Regions from separate parts of the Marinobacterium sp. YM272 genome, predicted to be linked through region 2. Evidence: predicted binding sites of a transcription regulator. Region 2 holds the regulator's gene; each other region holds the start of a gene.
The links. Region 2 encodes LexA, which represses DNA repair genes until DNA is damaged. Its sites were predicted from a motif close to TACTGTNTANNTANACAGTA; they were not measured.

Region 1 (7,809 bases), 1.2 Mb from region 2:
CGGTTACCGCTTCGAAGTGAGAGAAGTCGAAACGCAGACGCTCGGCGTCAACCAGTGAGCCTTTCTGCTGAACATGGCTGCCGAGCACACGGCGCAGCGCTTCATGCAGCAGGTGGGTCGCAGAGTGGTTCAGCGCCGCCGCACGGCGTTTTTCCACATCGATCTCGGTAGCAACGCTGTCACCGACTTCAAGCACGCCCTCTGCCACTTCACCGTGATGCAGGTGAACCTTGCCTTCTTTGGTGCAGTCAGCCACGTTGAACAGGCCACGATCCCAGCGGATCACACCACTGTCGCCCACCTGACCACCGGACTCAGCGTAGAAGGAGGTGTTTTCCAGCACCAGGGTGCCGCGCTCACCGGCACTCAGCTGGTTAACCGGCTGGCCGTCACGGAACAGGCCAACCACCTTGGTCCGGTCTTCAAAGGCTTCGTAACCGGTGAAACGGGTTTCGCCATCCACCTCGATGCGGGCGTTGTAATCCACGGAGAACTGACCGGATGCACGCGCTCTTTCACGCTGCTTTTCCATCTCGGACTCGAAGCCATCCATATCCAGAGTGACTTCGTGTTCACGGGCCACATCGGCAGTCAGATCAACCGGGAAGCCGAAGGTGTCATAGAGACGGAACACGGTCTCACCGGGCAGCACCTTGCCATCCAGATCGGCAATCGCCTGCTCCAGCAGGGACAGGCCGTTATCCAGGGTGCGGGCGAACTGTTCTTCCTCTTTCAGGATGACGCGCTCAACCTGCGCCTGCAGCTCTTTAAGCTCCGGATAGGCCTCACCCATCTCGGCCACCAGCGGAGCCACCAGCTTGTGGAAGAAGGTGCCCTTGGCGCCCAGCTTGTTACCGTGACGCACGGCACGACGCAGGATGCGACGCAGTACGTAGCCACGGCCTTCGTTGGAGGGCAGTACGCCATCGATGATCAGGAAGGCGCAGGAGCGGATATGGTCCGCGATCACGCGCAGTGACTTGGCAGTGAGATCCTGTACCCCCAGCACCTCGGCCGCGGCCTTGAGCAGGCTCTGGAACAGGTCGATCTCGTAGTTGCTGTGTACCTGCTGCATCACCGCAGCGATACGCTCCAGCCCCATGCCGGTGTCGATGGACGGCGCCGCCAGCGGCGTCATCTCACCATCGGCGGAGCGGTTGAACTGCATGAAGACCAGGTTCCAGATCTCGATGTAGCGGTCGCCGTCTTCATCCGGGCTGCCCGGAGGACCACCAGCCACTTCCGGGCCGTGATCGTAGAAGATCTCGGAGCAGGGGCCGCAGGGGCCGGTATCGCCCATGGACCAGAAGTTGTCTTCATCCAGTTTGGAGAAACGCTCGGGATCGGCGCCGATCTCCTCTTTCCAGATCTTTTCCGCTTCGTCATCGGTGTAATGCACGGTGACCCAGAGCTTCTCTTTCGGCAGACCGAGCACTTCGGTCAGGAAGGTCCAGGCAAACTTGATCGCATCACGCTTGAAGTAGTCACCAAAGCTGAAGTTACCCAGCATTTCGAAGAAAGTGTGGTGACGGGCGGTGTAGCCGACGTTCTCCAGGTCGTTGTGCTTGCCACCGGCGCGGACACAACGCTGCGAAGTGGTCGCACGGCTGTAGGAGCGCTTGTCGGTTCCCAGGAAGACGTCCTTGAACTGAACCATACCCGCGTTGGTGAACAGCAGGGTCGCGTCGTTACCGGGCACCAGCGGACTGGAGGGAACAACCTCATGCCCATGCTCGTTAAAGTAGTTCAGGAACGCCTGGCGAATTTCGGCACTCGTCATGTATTTCATCTGAATAAACCGTTTTCCTAGTTTCCTATTGCTGCGTAAACAGCGGGAATGTCTCTGGCGCAGCTGCCGAACTCAAACACCAGTGCACAGCCTGGTAATTCGATTAGCTTTTTCGCGCCCTGGCGCGTGCAAACACCGCAAAAAATGGCGGGACAGTATATAACGTGTCTGTTTTTTGTTCGAATACTTTTAGCGGCTGAAAAGCGGCATATTCAAGGCATTCAGCGCCAAAAACGTTCAGTCTTCGTTCACTTCCAGCGCATATCGAATCTCGTCAAAGCCGAATCCCCGCCCCTGAAGATGGCGCACCCGTTTCGCCTTCTCTTTCATATCAGTCACCGGGCGCCCTCCATACTTGCGTTCAGCCAGCTCTCGGGCCTGTTCAAACCAGTCCACCTCCTCCTCTTCCAGCACCTGCTCGACCAGTGCTGAAGCGATCCCTTTATTCTGCAGATCAAAGCGGACGCGGCGTTCACCATAGCCCTGGCCAACACGCTGGCGGAGGATCATACCGGCGCAGCGCAGATCGCTCTGGTAGCCATCCGCCGCCATTCGATCGAGTACTTTCTGCAGCAGAGCCTCTTCCACAACCCGACTGCGAAAACGGCTTTCAAGCTCATGACGGCTGTATTCACGCCGCGCCAGCAACTGGATAACAGCCTCGACCAGGCCCGACTCGGTTTCGATCAAGTTATCGTTTTTACTTTTTCGCTGGCCAAACATCGATCTCGCTACCTCCAGAACGCAGAAAAGGCCCCGAAGGGCCTTTTTCATTTTATACAGACGCGCAGCACTTAAATTCAGTGGCAATTAGAATTCAAGTTCAGCGTTCTTGTCAGCGTCTTCCTTGCCTGCTTCTTCTTTCGGCTTGGCCACGTTAAGCAGCTCGGCACGGATAGCGGTTTCGATCTCATCCGCCACTTCCGGGTGCTCCTCCAGGTAACGCGCCGCGTTGGCCTTACCCTGGCCGATCTTGTTGCCCTGGTAAGCGTACCAGGCGCCGGACTTGTCGATCAGTTTCTGCTGCACGCCCAGGTCGATCACTTCGCCCATATGGTAGATACCGGCGCCGTACATGATCTGGAATTCAGCCTGACGGAACGGCGGAGAAACCTTGTTCTTAACCACTTTGACGCGGGTTTCGTTACCGACCACCTCATCGCCCTGCTTGACCGCACCGGTACGACGGATATCCAGACGTACGGAAGCGTAGAACTTGAGCGCGTTACCACCGGTGGTGGTTTCCGGGGAACCGAACATGACACCGATCTTCATACGGATCTGGTTGATGAACACCAGCATGCAGTTCGCCTGCTTGACGTTACCGGTCAGCTTACGCAGAGCCTGAGACATCAGACGCGCCTGCAGACCGACGTGGGAATCACCCATCTCGCCTTCGATTTCCGCCTTCGGCACCAGCGCTGCCACGGAGTCAACGATGATCACATCAACCGCACCGGAGCGGGTCAGCATGTCGGTGATTTCCAGCGCCTGCTCACCGGTATCCGGCTGGGAGACCAGCAGCTCGTCCACATTCACGCCCAGCTTTTCAGCGTACTGCGGATCCAGCGCGTGCTCGGCATCGACGAATGCACAGGTTTTGCCCTGCTTCTGCGCCTGGGCAATCACCTGCAGGGTCAGTGTGGTTTTACCGGAGGATTCAGGACCGTAGATCTCAACGATACGTCCATAGGGCAAACCGCCTATACCCAGAGCGATATCCAGGCCGAGCGAACCGGTCGAAACAGCCGGAATCGCCTCACGCGGCTGGTCACCCATGCGCATGACCGCGCCCTTGCCGAACTGACGTTCAATTTGCGATAGCGCCGCATCAAGCGCCTTCTTTCTGTTATCGTCCATCACTCAACCTTTATCAAAGCCAGAGCTTTTATCGAGAGCCGTAAAAGCCGGATCAAAATACTGTATACCTGACCAGTATTATTCCAGAAAAAGGTTAATTTGCAACCTCAGTCGGGGAGATAGGCCAACAGCCCCTCAAGCGCCTGTACCACGGCCTGTCGGCGCACGGTTTCGCGGTCGCCATGAAAAAAACTCAAGCAGGTTACCGTGGGTTTTCCACGCACCGCCCAGGCCAGCCAGACCGTCCCCACCGGTTTCTCCGCAGAGCCCCCATCCGGGCCTGCGATACCACTGATCGCCACCGCGATATCGGCACTGGAGTTGGCCAGCGCGCCCTCTGCCATCTGGGTAACGACAGACTCGCTGACCGCGCCGAATTGCTCCAGCGTTTCCGCTTTCACACCCAGCATCCGCTGCTTGGCATCATAGGAATAGCTGACAAAACCACCCTCAAACCAGGCCGAACTGCCCGGTATCGCCGTCAGCGCCTCGGCCACCCAGCCGCCGGTACAGGACTCGGCCGTAATCGCCGTTGCTCCCGCCTTTACAAGTGCCTCTCCAACACTGCGCGCCAGTGCTTCCATACATCCCCACCTTTTTTCTGATTATGTGTCGCACTCTTCTGATTCGTTATTTATGCGACTTTAGTCGAATCAGTATATAAGCCACGTATCTGATGACCAGCCCCGCTTACCTGCCGCCCTCCGACGCCTTTAACCGCGGAAGCCGGCAAGGGACTTGTCGCCCACCCGCGCCGACAGATTACATTTTTGTCATTGTGCCCACCGCCGCACTGTTTGCTGGCAGAATATTGTCCAGCGGAGGATTAGCGTAGATGAAGATACTGATCGTCGAAGATGAGGAAAAAACCGGCAGCTACTTAAAGCAGGGGCTTACCGAATCCGGTTACGTGACCGACCTTGCCACCCGGGGCATCGACGGCCTGCACCTGGCCACTACAGAAGAGTACGACCTGATCGTGCTCGATATCATGCTGCCCGAAATCAACGGCTGGCACATTCTGGAAGCGCTGCGCAAACGGGGCGATGAAACCGCCGTTATTATCCTCAGCGCCCGGGATCAGGTTGATGACCGCGTCAAAGGACTGGAGATGGGGGCAGACGATTACCTGATGAAACCCTTCGCCTTCTCCGAACTGCTGGCACGGGTGCGCAACCTTCTCAGGCGCAGTCAGCAGACCGTGGAGCCCACCACACTCAAGATCGCCGATCTGGAGGTGGATGTGATCGGCCGACGGGTGGCCCGCGCCGGTCAACGCATCAACCTGACTGCCAAGGAGTATACGCTGCTGGAGTTTCTGCTTCGGCGCCGCGGTGAGGTGCTGTCCCGTTCACTGATCGCGTCCCAGGTCTGGGATATGAACTTCGACAGCGACACCAACATTATAGAGGTAGCGATACGCCGCCTGCGCAGCAAAATTGACGACCCCTTCCCCACCAAGCTGATCCATACCATGCGCGGAATGGGCTATGTGATGGATGAACCCGAAGCATCATGACCTCGCTCACCAGCCGACTGACCCTGCTTTTTGTCCTCGTATTCACAGCCATGTTCACGGTGCTGGGCCTGGTTATTCAACACAGCGTCGACCAGGAGTTTGAAAACCAGGATTTCAAAAGGCTGGAGGAGAAGCTGGAAACCGCTGCCCGACTGGTCGAGGGTCTGCAGAGCAACGGTGAGTGGGCGCTTGTCGATACCATCATGGATACGGCGCTGTCCGCACACGACAGCATCCGCGTGCGGATCGAGACAACACAGGGCGATACGCTGTTCAGCGACCGTCCCTTCAACTCGCCCTTCGATGCGGCTCAACTGCTGGCAGAGCCGGGACAGATAAAACACCGCAACTGGCAGGATGGAGAGACTGAGTTCCGCGGCGCGGCGATGGCGCTCTACGCGCCGCGCAGCCTGATTATCACCGCGGCCATGGAGACCAGCCAGCAGGCGGTGTTTATGCAGCACTTCTCATCCCGGCTGCTTAAAGTGATGCTTTGGGCCGCCCTGTGCAGCGGCTTTCTGGCCTGGTGGGTGACCCGGCAGGGGCTGGCCCCACTGCTCAGCATGGGCTCGGGTGCGAAAGCGGTCACCGCCTCCCATCTTGATCACCGGGTGCCTCTCGACAGCATGCCGTTCGAGCTGCACAACCTGACGAAGGAGCTCAACCGGATGTTCGAGCGCCTGCAGGACTCGTTCACCCGGCTGAATAATTTCTCCTCCGATATCGCCCATGAACTGCGCACCCCGATCAGTAACCTGACCACCCAGATGCAGGTTTCCCTGTCGCAACAGCGCAGTGCCGAAGAGTACCGGGATGTGCTGGCATCCAACCTGGAAGAGCTGGACAAGCTGTCGCGCATGATCGCCGACATGCTGTTTCTCGCCAAGGCGGAAAACGGCATGGAACTTCCCTCCAGAGAGCAGTTCAGCCTCGATCAGGAGGTGCTCAAGCTGTTCGAGTTCTACGAAGCACTGGCAGAAGACTACGAGATTACGCTGGAGACTCACGGACAGGGCAGCATAATCGGCGATCGCATCATGATCGACCGGGCCATCAGCAACCTGATCTCCAACGCCATCCGTCATACCCACCAGGGCGGGCGGCTCGACGTGAATATCAGCAGCGCTGCCGACACTGTCAGCATCAGCATCAGAAATACCGGCGACGAGATCCCGACCGCCGATATCCCCTACCTGTTCGACCGTTTCTACCGCGTCGACCAGGCCCGCTGCCACGCCGATAACGAAGGCACAGGCCTGGGGTTATCCATCACCCAGGCGATTGTCAGAGCCCACGACGGCACCATCGATGTCAGCTCCGGTGATGGCGTCACCTGCTTTACGCTGACCTTCCCGGCCGCGGATTAAACGCGTCGGTTTCAACCTCTTGCTATACCGGCACCAGGCTGGGAAGAACTCCCGGCCTATGCTGCATCTCATACAGAGTCTATCGCCTGGAGCCGGGCATCACCGGCTGAAAGAATATAAGAGCTGGTTTGAGCAATCCCATCCAAGGTCTCCCCCTACCCGCCAATAAGAGGCCGCGTTTTCAGTTCCATTAAAAGCGAATCAGGCTTCACCTGAAGGCGGGCAGTCTCCAGACAAACGAAAAAAAGGCCTCTTCCCATTAAAGGAAAGAGGCCCTTTGGTGCCAGTTGGCGTGAGTGCGGAGAGCTCAGTCAGCGTTACGCTTCAGCTCGATCTGACGCACTCGCGCGATTTCGTTACCAACCATGGTGATCTCTTTACCGCTGGCAGTGGTCAGGCTTGTACCCTCGTCCACTGACTTCACGAGACCAAATTCGTTTTCCACGCCCATTTTGCCATCATCGAAAACATACAGGGTGCCACCGTCCTGCAGACCATATTTCTCAACCGGTGCCAGACCGGCAACAGCAGCAGAGCTCATCAGGACAAAACCGGCAGCAATCAGTGTTTGTTTAATCATCGTCTTTATCTCCTTGAGTAAGTGTTCGAGAGCTATATTAAGGCCCCGGCACTTACTCAAAGCTGACGCCCAGATTACATAGCCGTAAGGTTTTAAAACGGCCTGTTTCGCGGTTTTTACCAACCGAAGCATTCATGCCACGGACTTTATTACAGGCATAAAAAAAGAGCCTGCAAAAAGGCTCTCTTTCAGTGTCGCTTGAGCGGTCGCGGTGATGCTCAGTCAGCGTTACGCTGCAGCTCGATCTGACGCACACGTGCGATTTCGTTACCAACCATGGTGATCTCTTTACCGCTGGCAGTGGTCAGGGTTGCGCCCTCTTCCACTGACTTCACGAGACCGAATTCGTTTTCCACGCCCATTTTGCCATCATCGAAAACATACAGGGTGCCACCATCCTGCAGACCGTATTTCTCAACCGGTGCCAGACCGGCAACAGCAGCAGAGCTCATCAGGACAAAACCGGCAGCAATCAGTGTTTGTTTAATCATCGTCTTTATCTCCTTGAGTAAGTGTTCGAGAGCCATATTACGAGCGCGCCACTTACCCAAAGCTGACATGAAGATTACATGACCGTAATGTTAATCAAACGCAGAAATAAGCGGGCTTACACTGGAACGGAGAAAGAGGAGCGGAGAAACCAGGAGCGCAGAAATAAGATCAGACGGGAAGAACAGAAGCCCCCGGGCGGAGG
Region 2 (7,809 bases):
CGGCTCTTTTCACCCTCGGTCGGCGCGGAGTTTTGCTGGGTATGCTCGTCTGTACTCAAAGGTATACCTATGTAATTTATTCAATCAGTATGCGATGTCACGGCGGAACGGAGGCAATGAATTCAGTAGCAACTGCCCATAACGTCTCGTCACGATACGTCGATCCAACAAGACGATGGTCCCGCTGTCTTCCTCGGTGCGCAACAAACGACCCACCGCCTGAGTCAGGCGCATAGAAGCGGTCGGCACCGACCAGTCGGAAAATGCATTTCCGCCCTGCTGTTCAATCCACTCCGCCAGCGTGGCGTCCACCGGGTCATCGGGGACACCGAACGGAAGCTTGGTGATAATAACGTCGGTGAGGTATCCGCCGGGAAGATCCACACCTTCGGCGAAAGAGGCAAGACCGAAGATCACACTGGGGCTCCCCGCATCGATACGTTCGCGGTGAAGCCTCAGGATCTCCTGACGACTCTGCTCTCCCTGCGCTAACACCCTATTCTTAATGGATTCCGGCTGTCGTTCAAGGGCTGTCCGCATCTGGCGCCAACTGCTGAAAAGCACCAGGGCGGCTTTCGCATCGACCAGACGCCGGGTCAGAATCTCGGCAACTTCTTCGGTATGCGCCTGGGGATCACCCGGATCAGTTTTCATGGCCGGCACCTGCAGCACGCCCTTGGCATAGTGATCAAACGGGCTCTCCAGCTTTTCACAGGGGGTATCGTCAGGAAGCCCCAACTGGTCCAGCAACCTATCAAAACGCCCCAACGCAGTCAGTGTCGCTGAAGTGACGACCGCGCCAAAACAGACCTCCCAGAGGTGCTCCTTCAAGGTATCAGCCGACGAAACCGGAGCACTGCGCATCTCGAGATCCACCAGACCGTTATTGTCCAGTCGCGAAACCCAGCGAGCCGTCGGCGAGCGACCTTCCAGGTCTGGTGTGGCGAAACTTCGCGCCAGCCAACTGACCTGCTGCACCCGCCCCCAGACGCGCCCTATCTGCGGATACCAGCGTTCGGCAACGGAACGATCCACATCGGCGATCTCCCCCTCCATCGCCTCCCGCAGTACCGACACGACCTGCTCCAGCTGCTGCGAGACTCTCTCCGAAGCACTGGTCAGATCCCGACACAACAGACTCAGCGCTTCCGGCACTTTTCCTTTATGAAACCGGACCCGGTTCGAGCCCTCGGACTTATCGAACAGCGCGACCAGCATCGGCTCGACCTGCTCGATACTGAGCAAAGCGTCACTCACCGGGCGCTGCAGCCGCTCGGATGGATCCCGCAACGCCAGCGCACCTTCGGCCTCATCAATCAGGGCACCGAGCTTTTTCGGAAGACCCTGAAGCAACTTCTGACTCGCACCCACACGCATCGAAAACGCAAAATGACCACTGGCTTTATCCGCCAGATGGTGGCCCTCGTCGAAAACGTAGATGGTATCCCCGGGGTCGGGAAGAATCGCGCCACCGCCGAGCGCCAGATCGGAAAGCACCAGGTCGTGATTGGCAACTACGAGTTGAACCGTATCAAGCCGCTCCCGGGCCCTGTAGAAAGGACAGGCGGAGAAGTTCAGGCAGCGGCGGTTACTGCACTGCATATGATCGCTGGTCAACGGACGCCAGATCTGATCATCCAGCGTATCCGCGAGATTATCCCGGTCGCCATCCCACTGACCGGACGCGAAACGATCGACGAGATCCCGGTACAACGCCTTTATCGCAGGATCAAGCACCTCCGCTTCTTCATCCTCGTAAAGCGCCATCTGTCCGAGCTCACCCTGACGTTCCAGGTGCTGCTCAATCTTATTGATGCACAGGTAGCGGCCCCGCCCCTTTGCCAGCTGGAAATCGACCTTGAGGCCAGCATGCTCGATAACTTCCGGCAGATCCTTGTTGACCAGCTGCTCCTGAAGCGAAACCGTTGCGGTCGATAAGACGACCTTTTTCTTGCGCGCACTGGCCACCGGCAGGGTAGCCAGCAGATAGGCGATGGTCTTCCCGGTTCCGGTGCCGGCCTCCACTACAGTGACATGTTTTTCACCGAGGCGCTCACCCTTATCACCCATGCCAATGCCTGCCAGCCCCCGCGCAATCGTAGCAATCATCTGCTTCTGGGCGACACGTGCCTTCAGACCTTTGCTCGACAGAAACTGGCTGTACGCGGACTGAATACTCTTTTTTATTGCTGCATCCAGCAAACCTGGCACCTCCGGAACGAAACGGCGACGCATCATAGCAAGAGACTGGATATTTAGACAGATGCTTGCTTGACGGACAAAAAATACTGTATAAAACTACATGTACTGTATAAATAGACATACGACGATGAAACTGACCAAACGCCAAAGCGAAGTACTCGACTGCATCCGCCGCCATATCGACGAGACCGGTTACCCGCCTACGCGTGCAGACATAGCACGGGATCTGGGCTTCCGCTCTGCCAATGCTGCCGAGGAGCACCTCAAGGCGCTGGCCCGCAAAGGCGCTATCGAAATCATCCCCGGTACGTCGCGCGGTATTCGCCTGCCGGAACTGGAGCAGGAAGCCGCCAATGACGGCCTGCCGATAATCGGTCAGGTTGCAGCGGGTGAGCCGATCCTGGCGCAGGAACATATCGATAACTATTGCGCGATCGGCGCCGAGTTTTTCAAACCCAGCGCGGATTACCTGCTCCGGGTGCGCGGCATGAGCATGAAGAACATCGGCATCCTTGATGGTGACCTGCTTGCCGTGCACCAAACGCCGGAAGCACACGAGGGTCAAATTGTCGTCGCCCGGATTGGCGATGAAGTCACAGTTAAACGCTTTCACCGTGAAGGACGCATGGTGTACCTGATAGCAGAAAACGAAGAGTTTGAACCCATAGAGGTCGACCTTTCTGAACAGGAACTTCAGATAGAAGGCTTGGGCGTCGGTGTCATCCGACAGAGAGCTGACCTTTGAAGACCAGATGAGGTGCCAGCATGTACGCATCCGCGGTAGATTACGATTGCAATTCGCACAGCTCCACGCAACCCATCAACACGGGGCGCGTAACCGAAATCATTCAGCACAACAGCGAAGTCTCGCTCTCGCCTCTACTACTGCCAATGCTGGCTCAGTTGAGCCAGCAGGAACGCTGGCTGGCGATCGTGAACGCACCCTCCGAGCTGACACGGGAATCGCTGGCACAAGCCGGAGTCGACATTCAACGACTGTGGCTGCTCAAGGCCAATGACAAGCACTCGACGCTGGACCTGGCGCGCCGCGCACTGGAGGCACGCACCTGCCACGCAGTGGTATCCTGGCACGAACAGTTAGACGAAAGTGGCTTGACCCAACTGCAGGAATCCGCAGCGAGGAGCGACACACAGGGGATAGTAGTGAGAGGCTGCTAAGCTCTCACCCAGATAAAACTCAACATTCCCTCAGGCTGAACCGGATACAGCTCAATAGAAACGGCCCTCTCATAGACACCCGCCAGGAGCTGGTACGAGGGCCATACTTACCTCACCACTCCAGCATGGAGCTGCGCAACCTTTCCACAAGCCCGTCCAGCTCATTGAACCACTGACGATACTCAACCAGCAGCTGCGGGTCTTCCGAGTGATCAGGATTGACTTGCACCACATGAATCTCAGAAAGACTTTGAGAAGAGTCGGAGCGCTTCAGATGCTTGTCTGTCGCTGACCAACAACCGGCGTATGCCCTGTTGAGGCTGTTAATCCAGCCTGCGGGGCTTTCCGCCAGCTGCGCCAGCTCATTCACCTCTGGCGACTCCTGACCGGTCGTCTCCAGCAGTTTCTGCAGATCAGCGATAGTATGAACCGCCTCAACATCCAGCCGGTAACGCTCACCAATCTCGCGAAGGAAGGAGCGCACCGCACCGATCAGATGAAACAGCACCGACTCGTTGTAGGATTCAACCAGCCCATGCTTGTTCCAGCTATTGGAGTGCTGGGCATGCTCCAGCGCTTCCAGGTGAAGTCGGACAAAACTGAGCTTTTGATTCGTCCGCGATAAATAGATGTCGCTCATCCAGCCACTCCTTGAAGCTTATTTCTTTTTACGTGCGTGTTCGGTGCGCCACTGGCCATCAACGTAATACGCACGCCAGCCGGTAGCTTTACCATCCTTTTCCGACATCACGTATTGCTCTTTGGTCTTGCGGCTGTAACGAACCACTGCAGGATTGCCGTCCTCGTCCTTTTCCGGCGCTTCAAGCAGGTAATGATACTTGGCATCGATCTCGCTACGGTGCGGCTTCAGCTCGGACACCAGCGGTGCACGGGTTTCACGATTCTTCGGGAACTGGCTGGCGGCCAGGAACAGACCACTCGCACCGTCACGCAGCACATAGGTATCATCCACCTTCTGGCATTGGAGCTCGGGCATCGGCACCGGATCGATCTTTGGTGGTGCCACCTCGCCGTTCTTCAGCAGCTTGCGGGTGTTCTTGCAGTCAGAGTTGGTGCAGCCAAAGAACTTGCCGAAACGGCCGGTTTTCAGCTGCATCTCCGATCCACACTTGTCACATTCGATCACCGGGCCATCGTAACCCTTGATCTTGAAGCTGCCTTTCTCAACTTCGTAGCCCGCGCAATCCGGGTTGTTACCGCAGACGTGCAGTTTGCGCTCGGTATCCACCAGATAAGAATCCATGGCGGCACCACAGAGGTCACAGCGATGTTTGTTGCGCAGGATGCGGGATTCCTCTTCGTCATCACCATCGACACTGACAACTTCATCGCCGGGAATCAGATTGATTGTCGCCTTGCAGCGCTCTTTCGGCGGCAGGTTGTAGCCGGAGCAGCCGAGGAATACGCCCGTACTTCCGGTACGGATCATCATCTTGCGGCCACACTCCGGACAGTCGATATCGGTCGGCGTCGGCGTATTGGGACGCATACCCTCTTCCGGGTCCTGGGCGTGCTCAAGCTTATCGACAAAATCGGTATAGAAGCGGTTTAACAGCTGCTTCCAGTCCATATCTCCCTGCGCAACTTCATCGAGATACTCCTCCATCCGGGCGGTAAAACCGTAGTCCATCAGGTCGGAGAAGTTCTCACCAAGGCGCTCCGTGACGATATCACCCATTTTCTGGGCGTAGAAACGCCGTCCCTGGACATCGACATAGCCACGGTCCTGGATGGTGGAGATGATCGACGCATAGGTGGATGGGCGGCCGATACCGCGCTTTTCCAGCTCTTTGACGAGACTGGCTTCGGTGTAGCGTGGCGCAGGTTTGGTAAAGTGCTGCTTGGGATCAAGCGCTTTTAGCGCAAGTTTGTCGCCAGGCTTCACGTCCGGCAGGATCAGATCCTCATCATTCTTGCCCTTGCTGGACATCACGCGGGTATAACCGTCGAATTTGAGGATACGTCCCTTGGTGGACAGCTCGAAATCACCGGCCCGGACCTGCAATCGTGTGCTCAGGTAACGCGCCGGCAGCATCTGACAGGCGATAAACTGGCGGCGAATCAGGTCGTAAAGACGTACCGCGTCATGGTCCATGCCCGCCAGTGATTCAGGCTTCATATTTACGTCGGATGGTCTAATCGCCTCGTGCGCTTCCTGGGCACCCTCCTTCGAGCTATATCGAACGGGGTCCTGCGGCAGGTAATCATCACCAAAGGACTGTTTGACGTACTCTCGGCAGGCTTCCACGGCCTCATTGCTCAGGTTGGTGGAGTCGGTACGCATGTAGGTGATGTAACCGGCCTCATAGAGGCGCTGGGCGAGCGTCATGGTTTTCTTTACGCCGAAGCCAAGACGGGTGCTCGCCGCCTGCTGCAGGGTCGAGGTGATAAACGGCGCCGACGGTTTGCTGCTGGTCGGGCGGTCTTCACGATTGAGCACCTCGAAGGAGGCATCCTGCAGCAGCTTGAGCGCCGCCTGCGTCTGCTCTTCGCTGGTGGGGCGGAAATTGGCGCCCGACTGTTTCAGGACCTGCAGACGCAGCGCCTCCTCGTCGGGGGTCAATGCATCGGCGTGAACTTCCCAGTACTCTTCAGGCACGAATGCGCGAATTTCCCGCTCACGCTCCACCACCAGCTTGACGGCAACAGACTGTACACGGCCGGCAGAGAGCCCACGCGCCACTTTTTCCCACAGCAGCGGTGACACCATATAACCCACCACCCGATCGAGAAAACGACGCGCCTGCTGAGCATTGACACGGTTCAGATCGAGCTGGCCCGGCTCTTCGAACGCCTCTTTAATCGCTTTCTTGGTAATCTCGTTGAACACCACACGGCGGAAACGGCTATCGTCACCACCGATCGCTTCACGCAGATGCCAGGCGATCGCCTCCCCTTCGCGGTCCAAATCCGTTGCGAGATAGATTTCATCAGCGGAGCGCGCCAGCTTTTTCAGCTCATCGACTACCTTCTCCTTGCCAGGGAGGATTTCATAGCGCGCATCCCAATCTTTTTCCGGGTCCACGCCCATGCGTGCAACCAGCTGCTCGCGGGCCTTGCGCTTTTTGTACTCGGCCTTGTCTTCCGGCGACATCTTACGCGTCAACGCCGCCTGCTTCGCGCGTTCCTTGGGATCGCTCTTGGCGGCACTGCCGCTGGTCGGCAGGTCGCGAATATGGCCAACGCTCGACTTAACCACGTACTGACTACCGAGGTATTTGTTAATCGTTTTCGCCTTGGCTGGCGACTCCACAATAACGAGCGTTTTACCCATCAAAAAATATCCTTAAACAAACTGGTCGGGCCCCGGAATATGCGTGCATATATAAGTGTTGCCTGAACGGGGGTCAAGCAAAGGCTAACTATCCGCTAGCACAACGATAAGCTGGTAAAGGGCTCCAGCGTCGCAAAGTAAGCGCGCGCACTTTATACTTCATAGCGCTAACTGTCTCTTTTTTCAGAGTGCCAAAGTTGATGCTGTCAGACAATCTGTTGTATGTCGTACTGATCGGCCTGGTCGGAATCGCTGCGCTCGCGGCAAACTATGTCATCACCTCGCGAGAAGCACAAAACAAGTTTCGCGCTGACCGGTTGAAGTGGTTGAAAGAGCAGTCCGAGCATACGCTCCATGCCCTGGGCGTGCTGAAGGAGATCGGCTGCCGGCCGGATATCGTCGACAAATTGAATCAGCACGCCATGTCCCTGATCGAGGAGATCAGCGCTCTCGCGCCGGATTCAGACCTCATGGAGGAGATCGCCCGCAACAAGGAATCCACCGACCGGATCAAGAAGCGTCCACAGGGGTTTGAAAGCGACCGCGCCGTTCGACGCGCCCAGATCTATCTCAACTTCGCCGAGAAGCTGCTGCTCGAAATGGGTAAAAAGGGACGCCTGACGCCCCAGCTTGCCCAGGCGTACCAGCAGGAGCTTTACTGGCTGAACGTTTCCATGGTTACCGAGGCACACATCACCCAGGCCGAGAGGCTGCTGAAGAACGGCGAGAAACACGGCGCCCTGGCCCACTACAAACACGGCAAGGCGGTTCTGGTTCGGGCAACGATTCCTCAGCAACAGAAACAGCCGTTACAGCAGCGGCTGCAAGCGGAGATCGACAAGCTGCAACCGAAACGCGATTTCGGCGCCGGCGCCCTCGCCGACTCCCTCGACGATTACCTCAACCAGTAAGTCATTACCCTGCTCCAGTCGCAGCGATTCTTATACGCGCGAGAACCTATACCCGCTCAAAACGGGCCACCTGCTCACCACTTGCCAGTGTCACCTTCTCGGTAAACATATCGAACGGCCGCACCCAGAGGCCATAATCGCCGTAAAGCGTACGATAGACCACCATCCACTCTTCGGTTTCAGAGTGCCGGGCAACGCCAATAACTTCGTAATCCTTGCCCT
Region 3 (7,809 bases), 1.4 Mb from region 2:
CGGCAGGGCCAGCGGCCGGGTGCCGGATGGCCGCACGGCACTCACCTGGGCCACTCTGCTCTCCGCCGTGCCGGTGCTGATTGCACTGGGCCTTGGCACCACTTTCGACCCGGCCGTTCTGCTGATTGCTGGATTGCTGCTGTTCGGCGTGCTGTTCGCGATCAACTCCTCGCTGCACAGCTACCTGATTGTCAGCCTTGCGCGGGCCGATGGTGTCTCACTGGATGTGGGCTTCTACTACATGGCCAACGCGATGGGACGACTGCTGGGTACCCTGCTTTCCGGCTGGGTATTCCAGGCCGCAGGGCTGGGTGCCAGCGGTCTGGCTGCCTGCCTCTGGATCTCGGCGGCTCTGTTACTGCTCACTGCCTTGATTTCACTGGCCCTGCCCCAAGCCTCTGACTAAGCGCAAACTTTTGCGTAACGGACATTGGCACAACTGGCATTCCCCCGGTGCTGACATATCCTTGAGGTAGAAATACCGCCACCGCGCCACGGCAAAGCCAGTGGCGCGGGGCGAGTCTCAGGATCCTGTGAAGGAGGCAAGCATGCAGATCGATACGTTTCGCGACATCATCCACTGGACGCGAGGCTACCACCAGCAGTTATCCGAATGGCTGCGTAACAGCAGTGAATCCCAGCAAGATGAAAGGGCCCGGATGCTGCTTGATTACCTGGCGGACCATGAGGCCAAGCTATCCCGGGCGATCACCGCGTTTGAGGCAACAGATAACCTCAACGCCCTGGATACCTGGGTAATGGAGTTCCTCAACAAGGAACCCTTACTGCCTTCAACAAACCTGGATGCTCCCTTTGCCGAAATGACCGCGGAACAGATCATTTCCAAGGTTGAGGAAGAGCACAACCAGATTGTCGAGCTATACAAGTTCCTGGTCAGTCGGGCCAGTGCCACACCGGCCGCCGACCTGCTTGAGGAGCTGGCCGACCTGGAAAAACATGAGGCGATGCGCCTGTCTCAGGCGTGGAATCGGCTCACCGATATTTAACAGCCTTTCCGACTGCTAACGGCGGGTTTGTCCGGTTTATTGAGCCAGGGCAGAGCCGCCGCTTTCTTTCCGGCGCCGGTTCACTGATCACCTATACTCAGTGCGTCTTTCGGTAGCAGAAGCGAAGGAGTCGACCATGGACAAAAAGAATACTTTCCGCCTGGCAGCACTGCTCTTCGGCGCCATCAGCCTTGGAGCTCTGGCTGCGGGTCCCGGCAGCGGGCCAAAAAATCCAGGCCAGGGTATGGGCCAGGGAATGGGTTCAGGGCAGCAAAGTCAGATGCAGCAGGGCCAGATGCAACAAGGCGGAGGCCGTTACGGCGATTTTGACCGGATGAACCGGTTGATGGAGCAGATGCACCGTACCGATGATCCACAGAGCCATTACGAACTGATGCGCCAGCACTGGCGTGAAATGGAGCGCTCGATGGAACAGCTCGGGCGTGAACCTTCAATGGACCTGCCCCGCGATCGATTGCGTGACCGTGACCGGACCATGGAGCAGCTGCGTGATCAGATGCGCCTGCATCAGGAAGAGTTCGATCGCCTGGAATATCGTCGTGGCATGATGCGTTAAGGCCAACACGGGCTATACTTGGGTTAGTCGGCGGTTGCAAAGCTCACCCGGCTTCGGGGTCCCCAGGCGATACTGAGGGGAACAGCAGCAACCGCCACTTCTATTTCTATCCTTCGTCCTCTTTTCCTGTCTCTGCCTGCATACTGAACGGCTCCCGCAGCCAGAGTTTTTGTCAGTGAAAATCCCGTGAGCGGGTCTGCAGCCCTTCCCACTCGGCGCTGATATCGGTCAGCCGGCCGGCTATCACATGGATCAGGCTGCCCTCCCTTTCAAGAATGCCATCCACCTGCAGAATACGACTGCCGAGCAGCGCCTTGCGCTGGGCCCGGGCGGTGGCCTGCCAGACCACCAGGTTGATCTGGCCAAACTCATCCTCCAGGGTGACAAAGGTGATGCCGGTGGCGGTGCCCGGGCGCTGCCGGTTGGTCACAAGGCCCGCCACCCGCACCGGACGCCCGGATTCGACGCCATCCAGCCGGTTGGACGCTACCACCCGCGGCAGTCGTCCCTGCTCACGCAGCAGCGCCATGGGGTGGCGGCCAAGGGTCAGACCGAGATGCCGGTAGTCCGCTTCCATCTCGGCGCATTCATCCGGGGCAGGCATCTGTACCACCGGCTCATAGGCAGTACTGGTATCGGTTTCCGCCGGCACATCACCCAGCGCCAGCTCGATCTCCTCACGCAGCAGTTCCCAGCGCGCCTGATGCCGATGTCCAGCCACCGTCGCCAGCGCGTTGGCCGCCGCCAACGCATCCTGATCGCCACGGCTGAGCCTTGCCCGGCTGCGCAGATCCGACACCGACGCAAAGCCGCCCGCCGGTCGCGCGGCTACCAGCCGTTCGGCCCCCTCCCGTGACAGGCCTTTGACCAGCCGCAATCCCAGCCTCAACACGCCCTGAGTACCTCTACGCGCTGCGCCCGCGTCATACTCCAGCGAACAGTCGTAACCGCTGGCGTTGATACAGACCGGCCGTACTTTGACACCGTGACCGATCGCATCCTGTACCAGCTGCGAAGGCGAGTAGAATCCCATGGGCTGGCTGTTAAGCAGCGCACAGCAAAACGCCGCCGGTTCGTGACACTTGAGCCAGGCAGACAGGTACGCCAGCAGCGCAAAACTGGCGGCGTGGGATTCGGGAAAACCGTACTCGCCAAAGCCTTCTATCTGGCGACAGATGCGCTCGGCAAACTCGGCCGTGTAGCCCCGCGCCGTCATCCCCTCACGCAGCTTCTGCTGGTACACCGCGATGGTACCGCTACGGCGCCAGGCCGCCATGGCCCGGCGCAGCTGGTCCGCCTCGCCGGCGCTGAACCCGGCAGCCACCATCGCCAGACGAATCACCTGCTCCTGGAAGATCGGTACACCCAGGGTGGGTGCCAGCACCTCACGTACCTCGTCGCTGGGATACTCCACGCTCTCTTTCCCCTGCCGGCGCAGCAGATAGGGGTGCACCATATCGCCCTGAATCGGTCCCGGCCGCACTATGGCCACCTGCACCACCAGGTCGTAATACTTCGCCGGCTTCAGCCTTGGCAGCATGTTCATCTGGGCACGGGACTCCACCTGGAACACCCCCATGGAATCAGCCTCGCTGAGCATGGCGTAAACCTGCCCATCCTCACGGGGAATATCCTGCATCCGCCAGGGCCGCTGATCACGTTCACCGAGCAGGTGCAGGGTCCGGCGCAGGGCACTGAGCATCCCCAGCGCCAGGATATCGATCTTCAGCAGGCCCAGGGCCTCCAGGTCATCCTTGTTCCACTGAATCAGGGTTCGGTCCTGCATGGCAGCGTTCTCCACCGGCACCAGCTGATGCAACGGGCCGGAGGACACCACAAAGCCGCCCACATGCTGGGAGAGATGGCGGGGAAAGTGCAGAATCTGCGGCACCAGCGCCAGCAGATGGCGGAACGGCAGCGCCGGATTTTTACCACCCAGTGCGCGTAGCTGCTCCAGCCAGGGCTGTTCGGTATCGCGCCGATCCAGCTGGCTGATCAGCCAGCCCAGGTAAGCCTCATCAAAGCCCAGCGCCCGCCCCACATCACGGATCGCGCTGCGGCTGCGGTAGCTGATCACGGCGGCGGCCAGCCCCGCCCGTTCGCGGCCGTAGCGCCGGTAGATATACTGGATCACCTCTTCACGACGCTGATGCTCGAAATCCACATCGATATCGGGCGGCTCGTTACGCTCCTTCGACAGGAAACGCTCGAATAGCAGGTTTACCTGGCGCGGGTCTACCTCGGTGATCCCCAGGCAGTAGCAGACCACCGAGTTGGCCGCCGAGCCTCGTCCCTGGCAGAGAATATCGTTCTCGCGGGCAAAGCGAACGATATCCTCAATGGTCAGAAAATAGGGCTCGTAGCGCAGCTCCTCGATCACCTTAAGTTCATGCTCGATCAGCTGGCGGACCTTCGCCGGCTCGCCCTGAGGAAAGCGACGCTTGACGCCAGCCTCGGTCAGATTCCGCAGATGCGACTGGGGAGTGAGGCCAGGCGGTACCAGCTCGGCGGGATATTCGTAACGCAGCTCATCCAGGGAAAAATCACACAGGGCGGCGATCTTCAGCGTCTGCTTGCGCAACGTCTGCGGATAAAGCTGCGCCAGCCTGGCCAGCGGTCGCAGGTGACGCTCGGCGTTAGCGCCCAGCTGCCAGCCCGCTTTCATCACTGTGGTCCTTAGCCGGATCGCCGTCAGCAGATCCTGCAGCGGCTGGCGCCCCGGCTCATGCATCCGCACATCGCCGGCACAGACCAGCGGCAGTTGATAGCTCTCCGCCTGCTCCAGTAAACGCTGGTAGCGCCAGCTGTCGTCGCTGTCGAGCAGACGTTCCAGCAGCAGCCAGCTGCGCTCATCGTGATGCCGCTGCAGCCACTGCAGATCACTCTCCAGCCGCGCTTCATCCGGCCCCGGCTGATACAGCAGCAGACAGCGATCCAGCCCGGTTTCAAAATCCTCCAGCGTCAGCGAGTACTCACCTTTTTTGGCCCGTCGCCTCCCCGTGGTAATCAGCGAGCAGAGCTGGGCATAGCCGGTACGGTCCCGCGCCAGCAGCACCAGCAGCCGGCCATCTAGACGAAACTCGCTGCCGATCAGCAGCTTGAGCCCCAGCTCCTTCGCCTCCTGATGGGCACGCACCACGCCAGCCACCGAACACTCGTCGGTCAGCGCCAGCGCCCGGTAGCCCAGCGATGAGGCCTGGGCGACCAGCTCCTCCGGATGGGACGCGCCACGTAGAAAACTGAAATTGGAGATCGCATGCAGCTCGGCATAACCGATCTCAGAATCTTCTCTGACCACCTGAATAGACCAATATACTGTTTATATATACAGTATATTGGCGCAAAAAAATGCCCGTCTCAAGTGCCCCATTGATGCTGGTTGCACGCAGGTCGAGCCTGGCTGTGAGGGCAGCGAACCGACCGAAGCGATGCCGCCACCACAACATGAATGTGGCCTGACTGACAGCCTGCCAGGGGCCCGGGTTCAACCAAACCAGCCGTGAATAAACCAGTCTCCGCTTGAGTCATTGAACACCCAACCGCAGCGTCCGTCGGGCCAACGGGCCACGTAGTAGTCACGCTGTACCGGCCCGTCCCACCAGCCGCTGCAGATCCGTTCCGGCCCGCGCAGCCAGTGAAGGGTGCGCTGCTCACCGGGTGATAGACGCCTGGGGGTGGCAAGCAGCCAGCCGGGCCGGGCCAGTCCGGTGGGAGGCCTCTCTCCCTTGCCTGTTTCTGTAGTGCAGGCACGTTCAGGCCGGTGATCGGCACACCAGCCCAGCGGCTGTACCGCATCCTTACCCAGGCGACTGCGCAACCGGCTGATCAGCTCCGCCGGGGTTGTCTGCGCCTGGGTCGGCGCAAACAGGTCGGCGTTATGCACCTGCTGTCCCTGGCCCTCCTCCGCATCCAGCTGCAGCGCCAGTACCGGCGCCCTGAGCTTTTCCCGCTCCAGCTGCAGGCGGCAGAGCTCCAGCCAGTGCGCCGCCGAGGCGGTGCCGCCGGCATGGCCGATTGTCAGCTGTTGTTCACCGCTGTCACGCTGAAATAGCGAGATATGCAGTTGTGCCACCTGCTGCTGGCGGATACGCAGAAATCCTTCCAGCGCCTCCAGCAGACGCCGCAACGGAAACAGCAGTCCCTGGCTGTGGATAATTTCAGCGGCCAGATCGACACGCTGACTGAAGCGTTCCGGCGCAATGAACGGCTCCGGCAGCGCCGCGCCCGGCTCGACGATTTTTTCCAGCTCCCGCAGCAACGACTGGCCAAAGCGCTGCGCCAGCTCGTTACGCGGCAGTCTGAGTAGATCCCCCAGGCTGCGCAATCCCACGCCCCGCAGCTGTTCGCCAGGCTTGGCCGGCAGCCCCAGTTGGTCAATGTTCAGTGCATGTAAGCGCGCCCACCAGCGCTCGCTGTCACTCTCAATACACGAGCCGACCCGGGCCAGCAGTTCCGCGCCCCTGGCGGTTTCACCCACCGCCAGCTGTGCGCTATAGCCGCTGCGCTGTATGCTGCTGTTGATCTGCTCAAGCAGCGCCTCCAGGCCACCGAAGTAATGCAGCATGCTGGCGATCTCCAGCAACAGGGACTGGGGCGGACAGAGACTGATGCGGGCACTGAAACCGCCGGCCCAGAGCGCCAGTTGTTCAAGGCTCTGGCGCAGCTGCTGTGCGCTTGTTTCCAGCAGCGTCAGCTCCGGGCTCAACGCCAGCGCAGTGGCCAGCGCCTGGCCGGCTTTGACACCCTGAGCCTCTGCCGCAGGATTAGCCAGCAGAATCCGCTGGCGGTTATCCAGCAACGCCTGCGGGGAGTCCTGCGGCAGAACATGCAGCTCCAGCGACAGCCAGGGAAAATGCAGACAGAGCCAGCGCATCTCAGAGTACCGCCGGCAGATCCAGCGATGCGGCGGGCAGAGGCCAGCCCGCACGACGTTTCAGCAGCGCAACCTCGGCACCGGCAGCGCCGGAGTCAAGGTGAAGACGGTAGGCCGCCGGAGAGGACTGGGCACGAACGCTGTCGGGTCTCAGGATTATCCCCAGCCCACCACCGGTCTGTGCCGCCAGTTGCAGTCGCCTTAACGCCGCTGTGGCTACCTGGGCATCAAGCCAGCCCAGTACCAGCGGCGCACAGCCGCTTTTCAGCGCCTGCTCGATCGCCCAGAGCCGCTCCTTGAGCGAGTGGGTACGCACCAGTTGCTGGGCTTCCGGCCGGATATCAGCCTGCAGCAATGCCAGCGCATAGGGTTGATGGGGCGGATCTATCCAGAACACCGGGCGCTCCGGTGCCGCGCGGCGCAGCAGCGGCCAGATCAGACGCAGCTCGCCACGCCCTTCGCCGGCATGCAGCAGTTCGATCAGTTGCCCTTTCAGCCAACCACCACCCAGACGGGCATCCAGCTCAGGGTAGCCGCTGGATTCCAGCGCCTGCGCCTGAATTCCGGCGTCCTGAGTGCCGCGCCATAGCTGTCCCTGCTCCATCAATTGAACCAGAGCCATCATCAACACCTCAAAATACTGTATATATACACAGTATTTTGGGACAAAAACGGCGGCTTCTCAAGCGGGTCGATAGATCGACAGCGACTCTCCGGCTTTACCTCTGATTGAGCTGCTGGCTCAGCCAGCTGTGAAACTGCTGAATCCCCTGAGTCCCGCTGCGGTAAGGCGGCACCAGAAAATAAAAGCCGTATCCACTGTGATAGCTGATCCCCAGCGGATTGACGACCTCACCGGCAGCCAGTGCAGCAGCCGCCATGAAATCCGGCACCAGGGCGATGCCCTGACGCTGCCGCGCGGCTTCCAACGACATGTAGAAATGTTCGAAACCGTGGTTATAACGTAGTTGAAGCTCGCGCGGCTCCTGACCGGTGACCTGCTCCAGGAACTGACGCCAGAGCTGAGGCCGGGTCGTGTGCTGCAACAGCGGATGCGCCAGCAGATCCATCGGTTTCTCTATCGCCGCCTCCCGCAGCAGGTCGGGATGAATCACCGCCAACAGCTCTTCCTCCCGCAGTAGCACGGAATGCTCATGGCTCAACGACAGCGGCAGACAGCGGATCGCCATATCCGCTTCGGAGTCGCGGAAATGGAACTCGCCATCGCCACTGAGCATCGTCAGATTCAGCTCAGGCATCGCCTGCCACAGGGCATCCAGCCGTGGAATCAGCCAGAGGTTGCTGAACGAAGGCGTCAGATTCAGTGTCAGCGAACTGGACTCATGAGCACG

Region 1: the regulator LexA is predicted to act here: its motif matches at 3,708-3,727, upstream of recA (recombinase RecA).
Region 3: the regulator LexA is predicted to act here: its motif matches at 4,898-4,917, upstream of ACQUQP_RS04020 (error-prone DNA polymerase).

The regions. Positions count from the first base shown of each region.
Region 1 is NZ_CP194171.1:1,029,969-1,037,777, reverse strand. It holds gene alaS (alanine--tRNA ligase) at 1-1,780, opposite strand, end outside; gene ACQUQP_RS04865 (regulatory protein RecX) at 2,027-2,512, opposite strand; gene recA (recombinase RecA) at 2,600-3,649, opposite strand; gene ACQUQP_RS04855 (CinA family protein) at 3,757-4,233, opposite strand; gene ACQUQP_RS04850 (heavy metal response regulator transcription factor) at 4,485-5,168, shown strand; gene ACQUQP_RS04845 (heavy metal sensor histidine kinase) at 5,165-6,535, shown strand; gene ACQUQP_RS04840 (CopK family periplasmic copper-binding protein) at 6,843-7,115, opposite strand; gene ACQUQP_RS04835 (CopK family periplasmic copper-binding protein) at 7,334-7,606, opposite strand.
Region 2 is NZ_CP194171.1:2,230,887-2,238,695, reverse strand. It holds partial or broken gene rhlB (ATP-dependent RNA helicase RhlB) at 1-59, opposite strand, end outside; gene dinG (ATP-dependent DNA helicase DinG) at 85-2,211, opposite strand; gene lexA (transcriptional repressor LexA) at 2,330-2,947, shown strand; gene ACQUQP_RS10000 (SulA-like leucine-rich domain-containing protein) at 2,968-3,381, shown strand; gene ACQUQP_RS09995 (DUF6586 family protein) at 3,494-4,021, opposite strand; gene topA (type I DNA topoisomerase) at 4,040-6,676, opposite strand; gene ACQUQP_RS09985 (DNA topoisomerase I) at 6,877-7,587, shown strand; gene ACQUQP_RS09980 (DUF1653 domain-containing protein) at 7,634-7,809, opposite strand, start outside.
Region 3 is NZ_CP194171.1:853,587-861,395, reverse strand. It holds gene arsJ (organoarsenical effux MFS transporter ArsJ) at 1-406, shown strand, start outside; gene ACQUQP_RS04030 (ATPase) at 549-1,007, shown strand; gene ACQUQP_RS04025 (hypothetical protein) at 1,144-1,584, shown strand; gene ACQUQP_RS04020 (error-prone DNA polymerase) at 1,757-4,882, opposite strand; gene ACQUQP_RS04015 (Y-family DNA polymerase) at 5,069-6,457, opposite strand; gene imuA (translesion DNA synthesis-associated protein ImuA) at 6,459-7,079, opposite strand; gene ACQUQP_RS04005 (LysR substrate-binding domain-containing protein) at 7,177-7,809, opposite strand, start outside.